Regions from separate parts of the Mesorhizobium sp. DxT genome, predicted to be linked through region 1. Evidence: predicted binding sites of a transcription regulator. Region 1 holds the regulator's gene; the other holds the start of a gene.

Region 1 (17,312 bases):
GCTCCAGCTTCTTGACGCCATGGCGCTCGAGTGCCGACAGCATCGCACGCTCTGTCATGTCGACGCCTTCGATCAGAGCGGTGAAGCCGGCATCGCCCGCAGCCTTGGCCTCGGCCGGAATGGCGTCGAGCGCGCGGCGCAGATTGTCGGACACCTGCAGCATGTCGCGCGCGAAATTGGCGATCGCATAGGACTTGGCGTCCTGCACGTCGCGCTGGGTGCGCCGGCGCAGGTTCTCCATCTCCGCCGCAAGCCGCAGTGCACGGTCCTTAAGTTCCTCGTTTTCCTTTACCAGCCGCACGACAGCTTCATAATCGGCTGCCTGCCCCTGCGCATCGGCCTCCGTTTCGGCCTGGAAGGCCTCACCGGTTGCAGCCGTTTCGGCATACTCGCTCTTTGCCGCGGTTTGCTCGGGCGCGCGTTCGTCTTTTGGCTGTTCGCTCATCGCCAGATCCCGTCTTTGGAATGGTTCTTGAAAGTTGCGCCCGATATCGATGTTCGGGGCGCGAAAATCAAGAGCCGGATGCAAAGGGAGGGGAAAAGGTTCCTATCCAGGCAGGCCAATGCCCGCCACCGGCTCGGTGACCGTATGGCTGTCGAAGCCGGCGATCAGCGGCCGTGCCTTGGTAATTGCGGCCTGAACGGCAGGCAGTGCAAGTGACGCCTTGTGGCTGGCCTCGTCGGTCCAGACCTCCGTCACCCAGATCGCATCGCCGTCGGCGGGGTCGCGGGCCACGATGTAGCTGAGGCAGCCGGGCATATCACCGCTGCCTTCGAGCAGCAGGCCGAGAAGGGCGTCGCGCTGGCCGGGCTTCGCCCGCATCCTGCCGATCAGTCGGTACATGTCGATTTCCTTCCTAGCGCAACAGGCGGCTGATGACCTGCGCGGTGTAATCCACCATCGGCACGATACGGGCATAGTTGAGCCGTGTCGGCCCGATCACGCCCAGCGCGCCGACGACGCGGGCATCCTTGTCGCGATAGGGCGCGACCACCAGCGACGAGCCCGACAGCGAGAACAGCTTGTTCTCGGAGCCGATGAAGATGCGTACGCCGGAGCCTTCCTCGGCGAGGTCGAGAAGCTGGATCAGGCCTTCCTTGGTTTCCAGATCGTCGAACAGGTGGCGCAGCAGGTCTAGGTCCGCTTCGGCCGTTATGTTTTCCAGAAGGTTGGACCGGCCGCGCACGATCAGCCGCGCAGGCAGCCCGCTTTCTGCGCCGGCCCAGATTGCGAGTCCGCGTTCCACGAGGTCCTGGGACAGCGCGTCGAGCGCGGTCTTGGTCTCTTCCTTGAGCTTGGCGATCTCCGCTCGCGCCTCCGCCAGCGTGCGGCCCCGGATATGGGCATTGAGGAAGTTCGACGCCTCGTGAAGCTGCGATGCCGTGACACCGGCCGGCAATTCGACGACACGGTTTTCCACATCCCCGTTCTGCGAGACCATCACGGCGAGCGCTCGCGTAGGCTCGAGCTGGATGAACTCGATATGCTTGAGCGGCACCTCGTTCTTGGTGGCAAGCACCAGGCCTGCGCCGCGCGACATGCCGGAAAGCATCTGGCTCGCCTCGGTCAGCATGTGCTCCAGCGTCGCGCCGCTGCCGGATGCCTTGACCTGCGCATCGATCACGCGACGTTCGTCGTCGGAAAGGTCGCCGACCTCCATGAAGGCGTCGACGAAGAAGCGCAGACCCTGCTGGGTGGGCAACCGTCCGGCCGAAACGTGTGGTGCGTAGATCAGCCCGAGCTGTTCCAGATCGCTCATCACGTTGCGAATCGTCGCCGGTGAGAGCGATTGCGGCAACAGCCGCGAAAGGTTGCGCGAACCCAACGGCTCACCGTCGCGCAGGTAGCTGTCGACAATCATCCGGAAGATGTCGCGCGAGCGTGCGTCGAGCGACTGCAACTGCTGGTCCATCACTGGCTTGGTCATTGTCTGCCTGTCTCGTTCAATGGAGGATATAATCGTCGGCTGCGCGGGCGCAACGGCTGTGAAGGTCGTGCGCTGTTTGCCTTTTCCTTTGCGTCGCGCCGTTGCTGCGGCTACAAGCCCCGGCACATTGAACAGGACCGGACAGAATCCATGCGGCCATCCAAGCGCCAGCCCGACGAGATGCGGGCAATCTCCTTCGAACGCGGCTTTTCCAAACATGCCGAGGGCTCGTGCCTCGTCAGGTTCGGTGACACTCATGTGCTTTGCACCGCCAGCCTGGAAGAACGCGTTCCCGGCTGGATGCGCAATTCCGGCAAGGGCTGGGTGACGGCCGAGTATGGGATGCTGCCACGCTCGACCGGCGATCGAATGCGCCGCGAGGCTTCGTCCGGCAAGCAGGGTGGCCGCACGCTGGAGATCCAGCGGCTGATCGGCCGTTCGCTGCGCGCTGTGATCGACCTGCAGGCGCTCGGCGAGATGCAGATCACCGTCGACTGCGACGTGCTGCAGGCCGATGGCGGCACGCGCACGGCCGCGATCACTGGCGGCTTCGTGGCGCTGCACGACTGCCTCAAATGGATGGAAGCGCGCCAGATGGTCAGCGTCGGCAAGGTGCTGAAGGACCATGTGGCCGCCATCTCCTGCGGCATCCACAATGGCGTGCCGGTGATCGATCTCGACTATGACGAGGATTCCTCGGCCGGCACCGACGCCAATTTCGTCATGACCGGCAAGGGCGGCATCGTCGAGATACAGGGCACCGCCGAGGGCGAGCCTTTCTCGGAGGAGGAATTCGCCGCGCTGATGGCGCTGGCACGCTCCGGCATCAGCCGGCTGGTCAATCTGCAGAAGATGGCGATCGCGTAAGGGCGGCCATATGGTTCTTTTTCAGACCCCCACCCCTTACCCCTCCCCACAAGGGGGAGGGGGGCATCGGCGCCTCAGAATCCCCCTCCCCCTTGTGGGGAGGGGTAAGGGGTGGGGGTATCGCTGCACCAACGCTTTGCGTTCGCGGGGTTCATCATGACCCCCTCCGGCATCCTCGAAACCGCGCTCTATGTCGATGATCTCGACGAGGCCGAGGCTTTCTATGCCGAGGTGATGGGGCTGGAGCGCATTGCGAAGGTGGACGGCCGCCACGTGTTCTTCCGCTGCGGAGACGGCGTCCTGCTGCTCTTCGATCCGGACAAGACCGTACAGCCCCCGGCATCCGATGCGCGGCTGCCTGTGCCGCCCCACGGCACCAGCGGCGCCGGGCATCTGTGCTTTCGCGGAACCGAGGATGAGATCGAGCAGTGGAAAACCCGCATCGAGGGGCGCGGGATCGTCATCGAGGCCGATTTCGAGTGGCCCCAGGGTGGACGCTCGATCTACTTTCGCGATCCGGCAGGCAATTCGATCGAAATCGCAAACCCGAAGATCTGGGGGCTTTAGATGCGGAAGCTTGAGGCAGCGAAGATCGTTGTGGCGAGCCACAACAAGGGCAAGCTGGCCGAGATTGCCGAACTGATCGCGCCGTTCGGACTGGAGGCTGGATCAGCCGCGGATTACGGACTGCCGGAACCTGCCGAGACCGGCACGACCTTCGAGGAAAACGCCTACATCAAGGCTTATGCCGCGGCTTCGGCAACCGGGCTGCCGGCGCTCTCCGACGACAGCGGGCTTGTCGTCGACGCGCTCGACGGCGCGCCGGGCGTCTACACGGCCGACTGGGCCGAAACCGCTGACGGCCGCGATTTCGGCATGGCAATGCGCAAGGTGGAAGACCTCCTGCGGGAAAAAGGTGCGGTGACCCCGGACGCCCGCACCGGGCGCTTCGTGGCGGTGCTCTGTCTGTGCTGGCCCGATGGCCATGCCGAATATTTCCGCGGCGAGGTCGAGGGCACGCTGGTCTGGCCGCCACGCGGCGAGCGCGGCTTCGGCTACGACCCGGTCTTCAAGCCGGACGGTTACGACGAGACGTTCGGCGAGATGCCGGCCTCGCAGAAGCATTCCTGGGAAGCCGGCCGCGGCGACCTCGGCCTGTCGCACCGCGCCCGCGCCTTCGCCCGCTTCGCCAACGCCATGCTGGTTGACGCATGATCCCTGACGACCGGCAGCCCGGCTTCGGTGTCTATGTTCATTGGCCTTTCTGCGCGGCCAAGTGCCCTTATTGCGACTTCAACAGCCATGTCCGCCACCAGAAGGTCGACGAGGAGCGTTTCGCTGCCGCATTCGCGGCCGAGATGGCATCGATGCGGGAGCGCACCGGTCCGCGCGAGGTGACCTCGATCTTCCTCGGGGGCGGCACGCCTTCGCTGATGAAGCCGCAGACCGTTGGAGCCGTGCTGGAGGCGATCGCCGCCAACTGGACCGTGCCGGCCGACATCGAGGTGACGCTGGAGGCAAACCCGTCCTCGGTCGAGGCGACGCGCTTTCGCGGCTATCGCGACGCGGGGGTCAACCGCGTGTCGCTCGGCGTGCAGGCGCTGAACGATGGCGACCTGCGTTTCCTCGGCCGCCTGCATGACGTGGAGCAGGCGCTGGGCGCGATCCGGCTTGCGCGCGAGACCTTCCCGCGCCTGTCCTTCGACCTGATCTACGCGCGACCCGGCCAGTCGATGGACGCGTGGGAGAAGGAGCTCGACGAAGCCATCGGCTATGCGGCCGATCATCTGTCGCTCTACCAGCTCACCATCGAGGAAGGCACGCGCTTCCATGCCCTGCATGCGGCCGGCAAATTCGCGATGCCCGATCCCGACCATTCGGCCGATCTTTACCGGCTGACGCAGGAGGTGACTGCAGCACGCGGTCTTCCGGCCTACGAAATCTCGAACCATGCAAGGCCGGGGGCCGAGAGCCGTCACAACCTCGTCTACTGGCGCTACGGCGAATATGTCGGCGTTGGGCCGGGTGCACATGGCCGTTTTCTGGAAGACGGGCACCGCATCGTCACCTTCACCGAGAAGATGCCGGAGACGTGGCTTAATCTTGTCGAAGCGAAGGGGCACGGCGTGATCGGCGGCGAGGTGCTGACGCGTTCGGAAGAGGCCGACGAATTCCTCCTGATGGGATTGCGGCTTGCCGAAGGCATCGACCTTGCGCGCTACGAGCAGCTTTCGGGCCGGCCGCTGTCGTCGCGCCGCATCGCCACGCTCCAGGAGGAGGCGCTGGTGGCGCCCGTCGGCAACTCGCGCCTGCGCGCAACCTCGGCCGGCATGATCGTGCTCGACGCGGTGGTCGCCGATCTGGCACGATAGGCCGATGGACCGGGCGGACACGGACGGCAAGCGCAGCTATCTGATCGGGCAGGCGGAATTTTCCGCGCGCCGGCTGGAGCCCGCGCTCTATCTGGTGGCGACCCCGATCGGCAATCTCGGCGACATCACCATCCGCGCGCTGGAGACGCTGGCGGCTGCAGACATAGTCGCCTGCGAGGACACCCGCGTCACGCGCGTGTTGCTCGACCGTTACGGCATCAGGCGCCGAACCACCGCCTACCACGAGCACAACGCAGCCGAGGCAGGGCCGAAGCTGGTCGAGGCAGTGCTGGCGGGCAAGAGCGTTGCCCTGGTTTCGGACGCAGGCACGCCGCTGGTTTCCGATCCGGGTTTCCGGCTGGTCGGCGAGGTCGTGGAAGCTGGCGGCCGCGTGGTGCCGATACCCGGCGCGTCGGCCCTGCTGGCGGCACTCACGGCGTCGGGACTGCCGTCCGATACGTTCCTCTTTGCCGGGTTCCTGCCCGTAAAGTCCGGACAGCGAAAGACGAGGCTCGACGAACTGCGCGCGGTGCCGGCAACGCTGATCTTCTACGAATCGCCGCGCCGGCTCGCCGATTGCCTTGCCGGCATGGCCGAGGTGCTGGGCGACCGGGAAGCCGCCATCGGCCGTGAACTCACCAAGACCTTCGAGGAGATGCGTAGGGGGTCTCTGGCAGCGCTGGCGCAGGCTTATGCCGGGGAAGACACGCCCAAGGGCGAGGTCGTCATCTGCGTGGCGCCTCCGCAGGAAGCCTCCACGGTCGAGGATGTCGATGCGCTGTTGCTTTCGCTGGCCGGCGAGATGGGGGCATCGCGGGCTGCCAGCGAGGCGGCTAAAATGACCGGCGCGCGCAAGGCCGACCTCTACCGCCGGCTGATGGAGCTCAAGAGCGATGGCTGACGGTGTGCGGGCGAGGCGGCAACGCGCCCTGCGCCGCGGCAGCCGGGGTGAGTGGCTGGCGTCGCTGGCATTAATGCTCAAGGGCTATCGCATCGTCGAACGGCGCTACCGCACAAAACTCGGCGAGATCGACCTGATCGTGCGGCGGGGCGACCTCGTGCTCATCGTCGAGGTCAAGGTGCGCTCCACGCTGGTGCAGGCCATGGAGGCCATCGGGCACCTGAGCGAGCGCCGTATCGCGGACGCTGCGGATCTCTGGCTGATGCGCCAGCCCGACCATGCCCGTCTCTCGATCCGTTTCGACATGGTGGCGGTGCTGCCGCGCCGCTGGCCCGTGCATGTGGAGAACATCTTCCAGCGCGTCTGACCAGCGCAAATCCTTACCTTGCGTAACCCGTGATGGGGGATCATTCTGTCTGGCATCGTTGAAACGATGACCGGAGAGGGAATGAAGATGTGCCATCATTGCGTCATTGAAAACGTTAAGCAGAACATGCTGTCGCGCCGTAGCCTGTTCAAGGGTGGTGCGGCCGTGGCAGGGGCCGCAGCACTCGGCGCACTGCCGGTTTCAGCCGCCGCCCAGAGCCCGGCCGCGTCCATGCCCGCCGCAGCCGGCTGGAGCGGCCTCACGCATGAGCTATGGGATACGTTCCCGACCTATTTCGGTGGCCAGCAACTCTTCTTCGAGAAGCAGTACGATTTCGCGAAGGACACCTTCAACCTCTACGAACTGCGCCTGAGCGAACATACTGGCACCCATATCGACGCGCCGCTGCATTTCACCGCCGATGGCAAGTCGGTCGCCGAACTACCTGTAGAAGATCTGATCTGCCCCCTCGTGGTGATCGACATTGCCGCCGAAGCCGAGGAGAACCCCGACGTGCAGGTGACGCCGGATCACATCGCCGCCTGGGTTTCGGCGAACGGCGACATACCTGAGGGCGCATGCATTGCGATGAATTCGGGTTGGGACCGGCACGTGGCCACCGACAAGTTCCGCAATGTCGGAGACGACGGCAAGACGATGCATTTCCCCGGCTTCCATGTCGAAGCGGTGCAAATGCTGATGGACGAGACCTCCGCCAAGGCGATCGCGGTCGATACGCTGTCGCTCGATTTCGGGCCTTCGCCGGACTTCATCGTCCACAACACGTGGCTGCCTTCCGGGCGCTACGGCATCGAGGGCATTGCCAATCTTGCAGCGTTGCCGGCCTCGGGCGCAACCATCGTGGTGGGCGCGCCAAAGGTGCGCGGTGGCACCGGCGGTCCGGCCCGTATCTTCGCTTTCGCCTGACTGCTTGACTGGACAGATATCGGCGGCCGGTTCTACCTTTCTGCGTCGGGATGGCCGTCTTACCTGGGAGGGGAAGCGATGTCTTACGATTATGTCATCGCCGGCGGTGGTTCCGCTGGCGCGACGCTGGCTGCGCGCTTGTCGGAAGATCCGTCCGTCGAGGTGTGCCTGATAGAGGCAGGCGGCGAGGGCCGTGACTTCCTCATCCGCACGCCGATGGGCACCGTGGCTATGCTGCCGGGACGGCCGAAGATCAACAACTGGGCCTTCACCACCGAGCCGCAGGAGGGTCTCAACGGACGTCGGGGCTATCAGCCGCGCGGCCGCACGCTCGGCGGCTCAAGCGCCATCAACGCTATGCTCTACGTGCGCGGCCATCGCTCCGACTATGACGGCTGGGCCGATCTCGGCTGCGACGGCTGGTCGTGGGACGAGGTGCTTCCCTATTTCCGTCGTGCCGAGGGCAACCAGCGCGGCGCCGACGATCTTCACGGCAACGACGGACCGCTCCAGGTGCGCGACCAGCCGCACCCGCGATCGATCAGCCGGGCCTTCATCGAAGCCTGCGCGCAGTCCCAGCTACGCACGACCACCGACTTCAACGGCCCGGAGCAGGAAGGTGCCGGCTACTATCAGGTGACGCAGTTCTGGGACGGTGCGCATCGCGGAGAGCGCTGCTCGGCTGCCGCTGCCTACCTGCATCCGCATATGGGCAAGCGGCCCAACCTGACCGTCATCACCGGCGCCCACGCCACCGGCATCGAATTCGACGGGAAGCGCGCCGTTGGACTGCGTTATCGCAGGGGCCGGCAGGACATGCTCGCTTCGGCGCGTCGGGAAGTGGTGCTGTCGGGCGGGGCGTTCGGCTCCCCGCAACTCCTGCTTCTGTCCGGCATCGGGCCGGCTGACGAGCTGAAGCGCCACGGCATCGCAGTGCGACACGAACTGCCCGGCGTCGGCCGCAATCTGCAGGATCATCTCGACTTCATCGCCTCGTGGAAATCGAAGGAGACCGATCTTGTCGGCGTCGGTCTTCGCGGAACGATGAATGTTCTCAAGCAGATCGGTATCTGGCGACGCGAGGGCGGCGGCATGATCGCCACGCCCTCGGCCGAGGCAGGCGCCTTCTTCAAGTCGCGGCCGGACCTCGACCGGCCCGACCTGCAACTGCATTTCGTGATCGGCATCGTCGACGACCACGCCAGAAAGCTGCACCTCGGCTACGGCTATTCGTGCCATGTCTGCGTGCTGCGGCCGTTCTCGCGCGGCGAGGTCGGGCTTGGCGATGCCAACCCCTTGTCGCCGCCGCGCATCGATCCGCGCTATCTCTCCGACGATCGCGACGCGGCGCTTATGGTCAAAGGCGCGCGCAAAATGCGCGAAATTCTCGCCGCACCGGCGATGGCGCCTTACCGACACAAGGAGCTTTACATGCAGGGCGACGTCTCGGACGACGACCTGCTCGGCCACATCCGCGCCCGCGCCGACACGATCTACCATCCGGTCGGCACCTGCAGCATGGGCAAAGGCGACGACGCCGTCGTCGACCCGGAGTTGCGGGTGCGGGGGCTGGAGGGTCTGCGGGTCGTGGACGCCTCCATCATGCCAACGCTGATCGGCGGCAACACCAACGCGCCGACCATCATGATCGCCGAGAAGGCGGCGGACATGATCAGGGCGGCGTAGCTATGGCTACTTCTCCACCGTCATCCCGGCCGAGTGAGCGAAGCGAGGGAGAGCCGGGACCTATTGAGCAGCGCGGTCGGGTTGAGGGTTCGCGCGACGGTGGTGAAGCGCGCCTGGATGAGAGCTGGGCCTGGCCTATGTTCTTCGGACCAATGGGTCCCGGCTCGGCGGTCGCTGACGCTCCCTTGGCCGGGATAACGCCGTTGCATGGCCGCATGTCGTCAAACCACCACGCCTGGTTACCGGCCTGCTCATCGCCTTCGACTGGCTCAGGATGAGGGACGGCGCCGCCGCCAGCCTACCTCCGCGTCACCCGCATCGGCAGGCCGCCCTGGGGCTGCGTGGTGAGCTTCTGTACAGGCCATGGCTTCGTCTCGGGCACGCTGTCGAAGCGGAAGCGCGACATCAGGACGCCGAGCGCGATCACGGCTTCCTGCATGGCGAAGCTTGCGCCGATGCAGATGCGGGGGCCGGCGCCGAAGGGCAGGTACTGGAAGCGGTCGATGGCGTCGCGGTTGTCCGGATGGAACCGCTCCGGCATGAACGCTTCCGGCTCGTGCCAGAGCTTGCGGTGGCGGTGAATCGTCCACGGCATGATCTGGATCTGCGCGCCGCGCACGATGTCGAGGTCGCGCCAGCGCTCGGGCGTGATCGCCTCGCGGCTGATCGAGGCCGCCGGCGGATAGAGCCGCATCGCCTCCTCGAAGGCGGCGCGGGTGAAAGGCATCTTGCCGAGCCATTCATAGGGATCGGGCGTGCTTGCCACGACCGCGTCGATCTCCGCCTCCACCCGGTCACGCTCGCCGGGCGCTTCGGCAAGGCAGAACAGCGTCCAGCCGAGCGCGCGGGCGGTGGTTTCGTGCCCGGCGCCGATGAAGGTGATGATGTTGTCCTCGATTTCGGATGCCGAAATCCCCTCCGGACCCTCGGCCTTGAGCAGCAGCGTCAGGAAATCACTGCGCGAACCTTCCGGGTCCTGCAAGAGTTTTGCCTTGCGCATCCTCATCGTCTCGGCGACCAGCCCGCGGAAGAAGGCGAGCGCCTTGCGGCCGCGCAGCCGCGTGATGCGGGGCAGCCAGTCTGGCGCGCCGATCAGGTCGAGGGGGTCGACCCGCCCCATCGTTTCGAACAGATGGTCGACCTGGTGCGCGAAATCGTCCGGATTGCCGGCAATCTCACCGGAAAACAGGGTCTCGGCCAGGATCTCGTAGGTCAGCATCGTCATGTCGCGGGCGACATCGACGATTGTGCCGTCCTCGTAGCGTCCGGCGAAATCCTCCGACACCCGCAGCATCGGCCCGGCGAAGCCGGCGATGTGGCGCGGCGTGAAGACGGGCGCCATCGCCTTGCGCGACCGTTTCCAGACCTCGCCCTCGGCCGTCAGCAGGCCATCGTGCAGGATCGGGCGCAGGATTTTCTGGCGCACGCGCGCCATCCGGTAGTTTTTCGCGTTGTCGACGAGGATGTGACGGATCAGCGCCGGGTCGTTGGCGATCACCAGCGGGCCGCCGATCCCGGTGGAGATGGAAATCCACGGCTCGTTGTAGGAAGGCTCCCCCCACAATTCGAGCGGATTGCGATAGACGATCCGTATCATCTCAAGCGTCGACGGCGGCTTGGTGCGCGGCTTGGGCGCCGGCGGTACGAAGAGCGTGGCCTGGGTCATCGGCTGATCCTTGGTTCCAGCCACATGTAGGGACCCGCCCGCTGGCAGTCCACGCAGCCCGCAGCAGTGCGTCGAATTACAGCAGGCGGGTGTGGTGCGGTTCAGACCATCATGGCCATTGAATTGCGAAGTTTGGCCCGATTATCGGGCCGGACAGGAATTTTGCCGGTTTTTGTCCCCGAAACGGCTCCATTCCTCTGCAAAACAGCGCGCATTTGTTGGAAATCGGGCCGCAAAACACCTATATCTGGGTATCTTTCTGGAGCATGATTCGGCACCGGTCCGGTGCTCCATTTCCGGGCTTTGCAAGATTGGAATTTCATGAGCGACGAGACCGAAAACGGCAACGGCGGCAACGAGTACGGCGCGGACTCCATCAAGGTCCTCAAGGGCCTCGACGCGGTGCGCAAGCGGCCGGGCATGTATATCGGCGACACCGATGACGGCTCCGGCCTGCATCACATGGTCTACGAGGTGGTCGACAACGCCATCGACGAATCGCTCGCCGGCCATGCGGACCTCGTGTCGGTGACGCTCAATCCGGACGGTTCGTGCACGGTGATCGACAACGGGCGCGGCATTCCGACCGCGATCCACTCGGGCGAGGGCGTTTCGGCCGCCGAGGTGATCATGACGCAGCTCCATGCCGGCGGAAAGTTCGACCAGAATTCCTACAAGGTTTCGGGCGGCCTCCACGGCGTCGGCGTGTCGGTCGTCAACGCCTTGTCGACCCAGCTTCGGCTGAAGATCCGCCGCGACGGCGAGATCAACGAGATGACTTTCACCCATGGCAACGCGGATGCGCCGCTGGCCGTGACAGGCTCCTACGTCGAGAACCGGCAGCCCGGCACCTATGAAGGCCGTTCGGGCACCGAGATCACCTTCCTGCCGTCGCCGCAGACCTTCACGAAGACGGAATTCGACTACGGCACGCTGGAGCACCGGCTGCGCGAACTCGCCTTCCTAAACTCAGGCGTGCGCATCATCCTGACCGACATGCGCCATGCCGACGTCAAGCAGGTCGAGCTGCATTATGACGGCGGGCTGGAAGAGTTCGTCAAATATCTCGACCGCGCGAAGAAGCCGCTCATTACCGCGCCGATCGGGATCAGGGCCGAGCGCGACGGGATCACCGTCGAGGTGGCGATGTGGTGGAACGATTCCTACCACGAGAACGTGCTGGCCTTTACCAACAACATCCCGCAGCGCGACGGCGGCACCCATCTTGCCGGCTTCCGCGGCGCGCTGACGCGCCAGGTGACGGGTTATGCGGAGTCTTCCGGCATCTCCAAGAAGGAGAAGGTCTCGCTCACCGGCGACGACTGCCGGGAGGGCCTGACGGCGGTGCTGTCGGTGAAGGTGCCGGACCCGAAATTCTCCTCGCAGACCAAGGACAAGCTGGTCTCGTCGGAGGTGCGCCCGGTGGTCGAAAGCCTCGTCAACGAGGCGCTCAACACCTGGCTCGAAGAGCACCCCGCCGAGGCGAAGGTGCTGATCGGCAAGGTGGTCGAGGCGGCAGCGGCCCGCGAGGCAGCGCGCAAGGCGCGCGACCTGACACGGCGCAAGGGCGCGCTCGATATCACGTCGCTGCCCGGCAAGCTCGCGGACTGCCAGGAACGCGACCCCGCCAAGTCCGAAATATTCATCGTCGAGGGTGACTCGGCAGGCGGCTCGGCCAAATCCGGACGCTCGCGCCAGAACCAGGCGATCCTGCCGCTGCGCGGCAAGATCCTCAACGTCGAGCGCGCGCGCTTCGACCGGATGCTGGGCTCGGACATGATCGGCACGCTGATCACGGCGCTGGGTACAGGCATCGGGAAGGACGAGTTCAACCCCGAAAAGCTGCGCTACCACAAGATCATCATCATGACCGACGCCGACGTCGACGGCGCCCATATTCGCACCCTGCTTCTGACCTTCTTCTTCCGGCAGATGCCGGAGCTCATCGAGCGCGGGCACCTCTATATCGCGCAGCCACCACTCTATAAGGTCAGCCGCGGCAAGTCGGCTCAGTACATCAAGGACGAGCGTTCCTTCGAGGAATTCCTGATCGAGTCCGGCCTGGACGAAGCGTCGCTGGAACTGGATGGCGGAGAGGTACGCGCCGGACAGGATCTGCGCGCGGTCATCGACGACGCGATTGCCGTGCGCACGCTCATCAACGGCCTGCATACGCGCTATTCGCGATCCATCGTCGAGCAGGCCGCGATCGCGGGGGCGCTCAACGCCGAAGTGCTGTCGAGCCCGGCACGAGCCGCAGAAGCCGCCGCCTATGTCGCCCGCCGCCTCGACATGATCGCGGAGGAGACCGAGCGGGGCTGGGAAGGTCGCGTGAATCCGTCCAACGAGGGCGCGGGCGGCTTGGTCTTCGAACGCACCGTACGCGGTGTGCGTGAGGTGGTGACGCTGGATGCCGGGCTGATCGGCTCGGCCGACGCGCGCGCCATCGACCGCTATGCGGGTCGGATGCAGGAAATCTACGCCAAGCAGCCCGTGCTGCGCCGCCGCGACACCTCGGAGCCGATTTCGGGGCCGATGGCGCTGCTGGACGCCGTGTTTGCGACCGGCCGCAAGGGGCTGACGATGCAGCGCTACAAGGGCCTTGGCGAGATGAATGCCGAGCAGCTCTGGGAAACGACGCTCGATCCGAACGTGCGCTCGCTGCTGCAGGTCAAGGTGACGGACGCGACCGACGCGGACTCGCTCTTCGCCCGCCTGATGGGCGACGAGGTCGAGCCGCGGCGCGACTTCATCCAGGAAAACGCGCTGTCTGTCGCCAACCTCGACGTGTAGGCGACCGGGCGAAACAGGAACGCCGAGAGGGCGGAGAGGGCATTGCAGACCTCTCCGCCCTTTTCTGTTTCAGGGGCGGTCCTTCGGGCAAAATGCTCGTATGTCACCCGCCAGGGATGGTTGTCGGATACGCGCTCCTCGCCAATCCAGTGGAAGCTGTCGGCCGCGATTTCGGTAAAGCGCCATTGAGCCTTCAGGCCGCGCGAATCCTCGCCGACCTGGACGATGTCGTTACCGTCGGCCCGGCCGATCTGACGCGAATAGTCCTGGTTGAGCGGATCGCTCCATATGATGTGCCAGCCGTCGATCCCCGGATCGAAAACACGCAGCGTCGTGCCGTACATGGTCGACGGCGCCGGGCGCCTGGGTCTGATCCATATGTCCTGGATGGCACGGCCTTCGAGCACCCAGCCGAAATGGATTTCTCCGGTCGATTTCTCCGCTGTACCGTCATCGCGGTGATGCACGGTGTCCATCTCCCAGCTTCCGATCAGCCATCCGTAGAGGTTCATGTCACCAGCAAGCCCGGCGGCGGGGCCGTCCGACCCGAGAGCCGCGAGAAATGGAGAAATTGTCATGGCGTCGCTGTCCCTTGTCCTTGGCAGACTCGATGCCGAACGTCGCACAGCCTTGCTGCCACCCTGACGTCAGCAGGTTTTGCCAAGGCTTGGCATGTCAGATGACTAGGACAGCGACAGGTCCTGCGCCACGCCTTTGAGCAGCGCCAGCACCTCGTCGATCTCCGGTTGCGCTTTGCCGTCCAGTCGCTGGATATAGGGGCAGGTCAGTACGGCGATGGCATGGCCCTCCGGTGACAGGATCGGCACGGAGATGTCGTCCACGCCCCTGATCTGCTGGCTGGGTCCGATGCGGTGCCCGGCACTGCGGCAGGCCTCCAGTTCGGTACGCATTGCCTCCATGTCGTGATCTTTGCCGTCGCGCTGCCAGCGGTCTAGCGCTTCATCCGTGAGGTGCGGGTCCTGGAAGGCAAGCAGCGTGTGCCCCGAGCCAGTGCCCAGCAGGGCGATCTGCGTGCCCACCCGGATGCCGAATTCCCAGTTGCCGGGGCATGTCGCCTGCGCGACGACGATGGCCTGTTCGGTATCGGGCACCACGAGATGCGACGATTGCAGGGCCGCGCGCGCAAAGGCGTCCATCAGCGGCAGCGCGCGCGCCACCAGCCGACGCACGGGGGGGTGCCGGTGCGCGAGCACGAACAGCTTCATCGTCAGTGCATAGCGATCGCCCTCCGGCGAGCGGCTGACATAGTCGCGCGCGACCAGCCGTTCGAGCATGCGGTAGATCTCGCTGGCGCTGCGGCCCATCGCCTTGACGATCTCGGCCCGGGTCATGCCCCGCGGCTGCTCCGAAAGCAGCTCCAAAATGTCGAGGCCCTTGTCCAGCGCAGGCGCGCGATAGCGGTCGTCCGTCTGCCTGTCCCTTTGCTCGACCACCGCAGATTCCATCACCCGACCTCATGCCCCAACGTCAGCGATTTCAGTTTACATATGAACGATCTGTTTGTATATAGAATGAGACGCTGCCAATTGACTGGGAGGACAATCGGCGAATGCGATCGTTTGGGAGCACATATCCGCTCGTTCCAGGCCGGCATGTTGACCGTGGGGTCGACTTTTGACGCCCCTCGTCGCCATGGCCGGGATCGACAAGAGTTTCCCGGGCGTACGTGCTCTGAATGGCGCGCGCTTCGAGTTGCTGGCAGGTGAGGTTCACGCCCTGATGGGCGAGAACGGTGCCGGCAAGTCCACCCTCATGAAAATCCTCGCGGGCATCTATCAGAAGGACCGCGGCGCGATCCTGATTGATGGCAACCCAGCCGAGATCGCGTCACCGCGCGCTGCCCAGGCGCTGGGCATCGGCATAATCCATCAGGAACTGAGCCTGATGCCGGACCTGACGGCGGCGCAGAATATCCTGATCGGGCGTGAGCCGCGCCGCGCCGGCGGGCTGCTGCTCGACGAAGCCGCGCTCAACGCACGCGCCGCCGCGATCCTGCAGGGCATGAACCTGTCGCTCGACCCGCGCACACCGGTGCACGGGCTCTCCATCGCGCGGCAGCAGATGGTCGAGATCGCCAAGGCGCTATCCTACAAGTCACGCGTGCTGATCATGGACGAGCCGACGGCCGCCTTGAACGATACAGAGATTGCCGAACTGTTCACGATCATCCGCAAGCTGCGCGGCGAGGGTGTCGGCATCGTCTACATCTCGCACAAGATGGACGAGCTGAAGCGTATCGCCGACCGCGTGACGGTGATGCGCGACAGCGAGACCGTCGACACCGTGCCGGCGGCCGAAACACCGGTGGAGACCATCATTTCGATGATGGTCGGGCGCAAGCTTTCCGATGAAGCGGTGAAAGTGCCTGATCTGAGCGCCGCCGAGGTTGCGCTTGAAGTGCGCGGCCTGCGCCGGGGCGCCGAAATTCGCGACGTCAGCTTTTCGGTGCGCAAAGGCGAGATCCTCGGCTTCGCGGGCCTGATGGGTGCGGGCCGCACGGAGGTCGCGCGTGCGATCTTCGGGGCCGATCCGCTCGACGCCGGCGAGATCCATGTTCACGGCCGCAAGGTGGCGATCGCGCAGCCCAAGGATGCCGTGCGCGCCGGCATCGGCTATCTCTCGGAGGATCGCAAGCAGTTCGGCCTCGCCACCGGCATGGATGTCCGCAACAACATCGCGCTAGCGAGCCTGTCGCGCTTCACCGGCGCGGGCGGGATTCTTCGCGACGGGGCGATGCGGGAAGCCGCAGTCGGCTACATCGACATGCTCTCGATCAAGACGCCTTCGGATCTGCAGGAAGCGCGGCTGCTTTCGGGCGGTAATCAGCAGAAGGTCGTCATCGCCAAGTGGCTCCTGCGCGATTGCGACATCCTGATCTTCGACGAGCCGACGCGTGGCATCGACGTTGGGGCGAAGAGCGAAATTTACAAGCTTCTGAATTCGCTGGCCGCGCAGGGGCGCGCGGTGATCGTGATTTCCTCCGAATTGCCCGAAATCCTGCGGCTTTCGCATCGCATCGCGGTGATGTGCGAGGGGCGCCTGACCGGCATCCTGCCCGCCGGAGCCTCGCAGGAAGACATCATGAAGCTGGCAACGCAGCGCAACGGCGCAGCGGAAGCGGCGTAGTTGATAGGAGCGGCTTATGTTTGCACCCTACGTTGCCCCCCTCTGTCCTGCCGGACATCTCCCCCACGAGGGGGGAGATCGGCTTGCATCGTTGCCGGCACTTCTCTTGCAACCTTGGAGGTTGGCGAAGGGTGATACTAGAGTTGATCTCCCCCCTGGTGGGGGAGATGTCCGGCAGGACAGAGGGGGGCGCGAAGAAACGCTACACGGGCACAATCTTGCTCCAACAGCAGGGGGCATCGCATGAGCGCCGAGGCGACGACGCAACCACAAGCCATGGCCGGCTCACGCCTTTCCGGTGCGCATCACCGGCTGCTCGCCTTCGCCAGTCTGATCGTTCTCGTCGTCGGCTTCAGTCTGGCCTCGCCCAACTTCATGCAGACCAGCAACATCATCGCCATCCTGCAGGCGACTTCGGTTAACGGCGTACTCGCCATTGCCGCGACGCTTGTCATCATCACCGGCGGCATCGACCTGTCTGTCGGCACGCTGATGACCTTCTGCGCGGTGATCTGCGGCGTTGTGTTGACCTACTGGGGCCTGCCGCTGCCGCTCGGCGTGCTGGGCGCGATCCTGGCTGGTGCCGCGGCTGGCTTCTGTTCCGGCACGTTCGTCGCCAAGCTCAAGGTGCCGCCATTCATCGCAACGCTCGGCATGA
Region 2 (5,408 bases), on a different contig from region 1:
CAGCTTGCGGCACATCATCCAGCCCTCGGCAAGGGGACGCGCTTCGACGGTTTCCGCAAATGGAGATTGTGCCGCGACAGGGGCCACGGCGCACCCCGAGAAGGCCAGGAAAATGGTGGTGACAAAAAACGGCGAAGAATCGCTGCACACACGGTGGCAAATACACGATCATCTTCAGTCTCCCGAAACGTCCTTCTCCCTGCTCCGGAAGGCGGCAGTCGGGTCTACCGCCTTCGTCGGTGTCAAAATCGTCCAGCCGCTGTGAGCGGCATGGGCTCATCCCTCGCGGTTACGCGTAGGTGACGGCCGTGAGGCGCTCTGCGCTGACAGAAACATCAGTGTCGAAGCCACTGTCCGGCGGTTCCACCCGGCAGTTTCCGCCTTGGCAAGCAACCCTTCAAGCCACGGCTTGAACGTTGAGCGGCATTCCGCCTGATGGCCAACGAAATCGCTCGGCGGACAATTCGGTGGAGCGATCGTGCCGATATTGGGGACCATGTTCATGACAGCCTCCCTGATCGATGATGCCTGCGCCCGTAATCGGGCGCAGGCCTCGCAGTTGATCTAGAAGTCCATTCCTGCGCCGGCGGGCAGGGCGGGCGCGGTGTCCTTCTTCGGCTTCTCAGCCACCATCGCCTCGGTCGTCACCAGCAGACCGGCTACGGAGGCTGCGTCCTGCAATGCGGTACGAACGACCTTTGCCGGGTCGATCACACCCTGCTTGTAGAGATCGCCGAATTCGTCGGTCTGGGCGTTCCAGCCCCAACCAAACTCGGCCTTCTCCCGCAGCTTGCCGACGATGATCGAGCCTTCGGCACCGGCATTTTCGGCGATCTGGCGGACCGGCGCCTCGATCGCGCGGCGGACAATCTCCACACCCGTCCGCTGATCCGCGTTGTCGACCTGGATGGTCTCCAGTGCCTTGGCCGCCCTCAGCAGAGCGACACCACCGCCAGGCAATACGCCCTCTTCGACCGCGGCGCGCGTAGCGTGCAACGCATCGTCCACCCGGTCCTTGCGCTCCTTCACCTCGACCTCGGTCGAGCCGCCGACGCGGATAACAGCAACGCCGCCAGCAAGTTTGGCGAGACGCTCCTGGAGCTTCTCGCGGTCGTAGTCCGAGGTCGTCTCCTCGATCTGCGCCCTGATCTGCTTCACGCGACCTTCGATTCCAGCCTTGGAGCCGGAACCGTCCACGATCGTGGTGTTCTCCTTCTCAATGACCACCTTCTTGGCCCGGCCCAGCATCTGGAGGGTGACGTTTTCCAGCTTGATGCCGAGATCTTCGCTGATTGCGGTACCGCCGGTAAGGATGGCGATGTCCTCGAGCATAGCCTTGCGGCGATCGCCAAAGCCCGGTGCCTTGACCGCAGCCACCTTGAGGCCTCCGCGCAGCTTGTTGACGACAAGAGTCGCCAGAGCCTCACCCTCGACATCTTCAGCAATGATCAGCAGGGGCTTTCCGGACTGGACCACAGACTCGAGAACCGGAAGCAGTGCCTGAAGATTGGAAAGCTTCTTCTCGTGGATCAGCACGTAGGGTTCGTCGAGCTCGACGCGCATCTTGTCCTGGTTGGTGATGAAGTAGGGCGACAGGTAGCCGCGGTCGAACTGCATACCCTCGACAACCTCGAGTTCGGTCTCGGCAGTCTTGGCTTCCTCGACCGTAATCACGCCTTCATTGCCGACCTTCTGCATGGCCTCCGCGAGAAACCGGCCGATCTCCTTATCGCCGTTTGCCGATATGGTACCGACCTGCGCGATCTCGTCGTTCTTCGAGATCTTCCGAGCATTCGCCTTGAGCTCGGCGACCACTGCGTCGACGGCCTTGTCGATGCCGCGCTTCAGGTCCATCGGATTCATGCCGGAGGCCACGGCCTTGGCACCTTCCTTCACGATCGCCTGAGCCAAGACGGTTGCGGTCGTGGTGCCATCGCCGGCGAGATCGTTTGTCTTGCTTGCGACCTCGCGCACCATCTGGGCGCCCATGTTCTCGAACTTGTCCTCAAGCTCGATTTCCTTGGCGACAGTCACGCCATCCTTGGTGATGCGCGGGGCGCCGAACGATTTGTCGATCACGACATTGCGGCCCTTGGGGCCGAGCGTGACCTTTACCGCATTGGCGAGGATATCGACACCGCGCAGCATGCGCTCGCGCGCGTCGGAATGGAACTTGACTTCCTTAGCAGCCATTGGATCACTCCTTCAGTAGGCAGCTTTCGTTGACTGGTTGAGCAATGGAAGAAGCCTTACGCGGCCTTCTTCAGTGCGGCGGTCGCTTCGATCACGCCCATGACGTCGCTCTCCTTCATGATGAGGAGGTCTTCGCCGTTGAGCTTGATCTCGGTGCCGGACCACTTGCCGAACAGGATGCGGTCGCCAACCTTCACGTCGAGCTCGACCAACTTGCCGGTGTCGTCGCGGGCGCCGGAACCGACGGCGATGACTTCGCCTTCCTGTGGCTTTTCCTTGGCGGTGTCGGGGATGATGATGCCGCCGGCCGTCTTTTCCTCGGCTTCGATGCGGCGGACCAGGATACGGTCATGCAATGGACGGAACGTCATCTCGTTCTCCTTCAGGACAAACAAATTTTGAGAGGTTCCTCCGCACCGGACCGGGTCCGGTACGGGGTGCGCAACCCTTGCGGCATTGCGCGCACATGGAGCTAGTTTGAGAAATTTGACGTTTCAAGAGGGCTGGCGAAAAATTTTGGCACTTGGTCGTTACGAGTGCTAGGGGCCTGAAATCGTGCAACTTTCTACGGCACCCGGAACACAAAAAGGCTTGATTTTTTCGAAGGAGACGACAAAATTTTCGCCATGGTCGCGTTATTGAAACGCGCCAACAAAAAATGGTCGCAACTGGAGTTTGGAACGGCAATCCGAAAGGAGGTAAGCTATGGGCCGAACCGATTTCTCAACGATCATTCCGTCACTCGCGCCTGAAGCAGAGGATGTCGCGCTTGATCGCCTGTTGTCCCCATCGCGCCATTACAAGCATCCCGATGATGTTGTTCGCGACCCGGAGCTAAATATGGGCGAGAAACGCGCCATTTTGTCATCCTGGGTGTCAGATGCGTGCGCGGTTGAATCGATGCCGACCCTGCGCCGCCCGCCGGGTACTCCACAGCCAATCTCATTTAATGTCATCATGGATGCCCTGCATCGACTGGATCACCCGGACGAGGCGAGAGCGATGGCGCGCAAGGCGATGCCGGATGGGCATTGGCAGCGACTGGATGCCTGACGTTCAAACGGGAACTTGGAGACTTGAATGGCCAAGACGGTGAGCAGAGAGTTTCATTTGCAAATGGAAGGATATGGCCTGACCACGGCAGAAATCCACTATCACATGCCGGACCATCCCAGCCTTCTTCAGCTCTATGTCTGGCAGGAATACGACCTTGCGCCCGGCTTCCCCGAACTGCGCGGGTTCCTGGAATACTGGCGCGAGACGCTGGAAGGGCCGCTTCATTCCGTGCGCGTCGCCCACCACCGTCTGATCAGACCATCGGAATGGAGGGCCGTCGACGGCATCATATCAGTTCATTGAGGGACAAGGTCGGCGGTAGGCCGAGCGACAGACGGCTTAGGGTGCGTCGCTGCGCAGCGGATGCCTTGTGACCACCTATATTGCCGCAGTCTCATCAGGTCTTTCCGAGGATACAATTGCGTCCACTTTGCTAAGAAGGTGCCGGCCTCGCCCCTAGCTCTGCTATCCAGCCACGCGCACTCCGCCGCTGGGAGCAGCGTGGACCTGGGCAATGACGGTTTGCAGGGCGTTCGGCACTAAAGCATCCGCGTGTTTCTTATCGCCGCAACAGAGATAGGTCTTTCAACGCAGATAAGGCAGCAGCCAGACGATATAGAGTTCTTGTTCGTCCTCCACCGACAACCGTCGATCGCACCGCTTAGGTGTTTCGGCTCTCGCCGCCTTCCCTTTGGTCTGCGTTTCGGGCTTGCCGCTGACGGCTCCAGGTTTGAACCAGCATCTCAGCTCGCGCTTCACGGTCTGCAGGACCTTCGTCAGGAGCTTCCGAGCGCCGTAACTCCTCGCACATCAAAGCGAGATCGCGCGGTGTGAATATACCATCGTTAACGGGTTTGGCGGACATCGTAGCCATCTCCGAACCTTTGGGGCGAGAGCATGATGGTCGCAAACAGCCGTCAGCGCCCTTAGAAAATGGCTGACGATGTACCCAGTCTCACAGATTGCGGGCCTGCTGGCCAGTCACTTCATATTACGGTCGGCGGGCAGCCTGGGGGGTTCACGCAGGATATTATGTTCTGTCACTGTTGAGATGGCTGGTTCGCACCCTTGACGAGTTACCTGCTTCAGTTGGAAGAAATGCCGGGGACATCGGCGTTGCGGTCATATCACGTCAGTTCGCCGCCCCCGCGCCTGATATGAACTCTGCGGCCTACGACCCCTGACTGGCAACCTCGGCTTTGTGAAACAACCGCTGTCTGCGCACCCAAGTCAGGTTTCGGCCCCTGGCGGGAGGCCGCCTCGGATACTGATCGACGCTTCCCAGCACCGTTCGACGTGTTGCTATAACTAACGGTCGTCGCGTTTAATGAATTGATGGCTGTTATCCAGAACACCGGGCTTCTCAGTCAGGACAGCCAGAGCCAGCCCCGCGTCATCGAAGAGACGAAACCACTCGTCCCATCCCACGAGCTCGAACCCGCCGGCATTTGGAGGTCGCTCCGCTTGATCCTGATCTTCATAGGCCACTTGATCGAAGGCGATAAGGAGATGCGGTTGAACGCCCGGTTGTGACGACACATCGACTACGGCTGGGACGCCCATGCGTGCCGCTGCCCAAGCTCGTATCGCATTGTGGTCCGTCAAGATCTGCTGTCTAGCCATAGTGCCCTCCTGCCGTGGAAGCGCAACCAACCGTGCCCACTCATCCTTGCTTTGGGACATTTCGTCTACTGCACCGCATCCTGGGAAGTGGCGAAGACATCACACTTCGTCGAAACGACTTCCTTCGCGCGAAGGCCTTCGCGACAGGGCGGCCTCGTCATCATCATTTGGCAACGCCTCGTCACTCTGCTGGAAGGCGTTGTCGTCATCCTCTTCTAGAGGTTTGCTCGATTCTTCGGAACTGAACTCAAGCTCCCCAACGTCCAGCAACCTGTCTGAAACGACCGGGCCGGATTCTGCTTCTTCTTGACCCTGCTCTTCGACGAAAAGGGCCTTGGGCATATCAGTTCTGGCGTCATAGTTTCGCCTGCTCATGGTCTGCTCCCTTTCTCGCAAGTTGTTCTCAGCGGATTGCCGCCTTACGATTTTCCGCCGTCGTTGGAGCGGGCCTTGTCACCCTTCTTGATGCTGGTCGTCGTCTTTGCATCTGCGCTCTGACCGAAATCTGTTCCCCCCAGATGACCGCCGCTGGTTGT

Evidence for each region. Region 1 encodes HrcA, which represses chaperone genes, less so after heat shock. Its sites were predicted from a motif close to GTTAGCACTCNCNNNNNGNGAGTGCTAAC; they were not measured.
Region 2: a site for HrcA is predicted at 2,709-2,737, ahead of groES (co-chaperone GroES). Genes of this name have one in related genera too.

What each region holds. Positions count from the first base shown of each region.
Region 1 is NZ_JBZFLJ010000009.1:52,131-69,442, forward strand. It holds gene grpE (nucleotide exchange factor GrpE) at 1-445, opposite strand, end outside; gene ACVJNE_RS17150 (putative quinol monooxygenase) at 548-844, opposite strand; gene hrcA (heat-inducible transcriptional repressor HrcA) at 858-1,928, opposite strand; gene rph (ribonuclease PH) at 2,079-2,795, shown strand; gene ACVJNE_RS17165 (VOC family protein) at 2,952-3,362, shown strand; gene ACVJNE_RS17170 (non-canonical purine NTP pyrophosphatase) at 3,363-4,010, shown strand; gene hemW (radical SAM family heme chaperone HemW) at 4,007-5,167, shown strand; gene rsmI (16S rRNA (cytidine(1402)-2'-O)-methyltransferase) at 5,172-6,068, shown strand; gene ACVJNE_RS17185 (YraN family protein) at 6,061-6,435, shown strand; gene ACVJNE_RS17190 (cyclase family protein) at 6,523-7,362, shown strand; gene ACVJNE_RS17195 (GMC family oxidoreductase) at 7,441-9,048, shown strand; gene ACVJNE_RS17200 (cytochrome P450) at 9,347-10,714, opposite strand; gene gyrB (DNA topoisomerase (ATP-hydrolyzing) subunit B) at 11,036-13,507, shown strand; gene ACVJNE_RS17210 (IclR family transcriptional regulator) at 14,191-14,973, opposite strand; gene ACVJNE_RS17215 (sugar ABC transporter ATP-binding protein) at 15,143-16,654, shown strand; gene ACVJNE_RS17220 (ABC transporter permease) at 16,898-17,312, shown strand, end outside.
Region 2 is NZ_JBZFLJ010000017.1:44,274-49,681, forward strand. It holds gene groL (chaperonin GroEL) at 565-2,193, opposite strand; gene groES (co-chaperone GroES) at 2,250-2,564, opposite strand; gene ACVJNE_RS23275 (hypothetical protein) at 2,899-3,246, shown strand; gene ACVJNE_RS23280 (usg protein) at 3,274-3,552, shown strand; gene ACVJNE_RS23285 (hypothetical protein) at 4,558-4,872, opposite strand; gene ACVJNE_RS23290 (hypothetical protein) at 4,972-5,247, opposite strand; gene ACVJNE_RS23295 (hypothetical protein) at 5,292-5,408, opposite strand, start outside.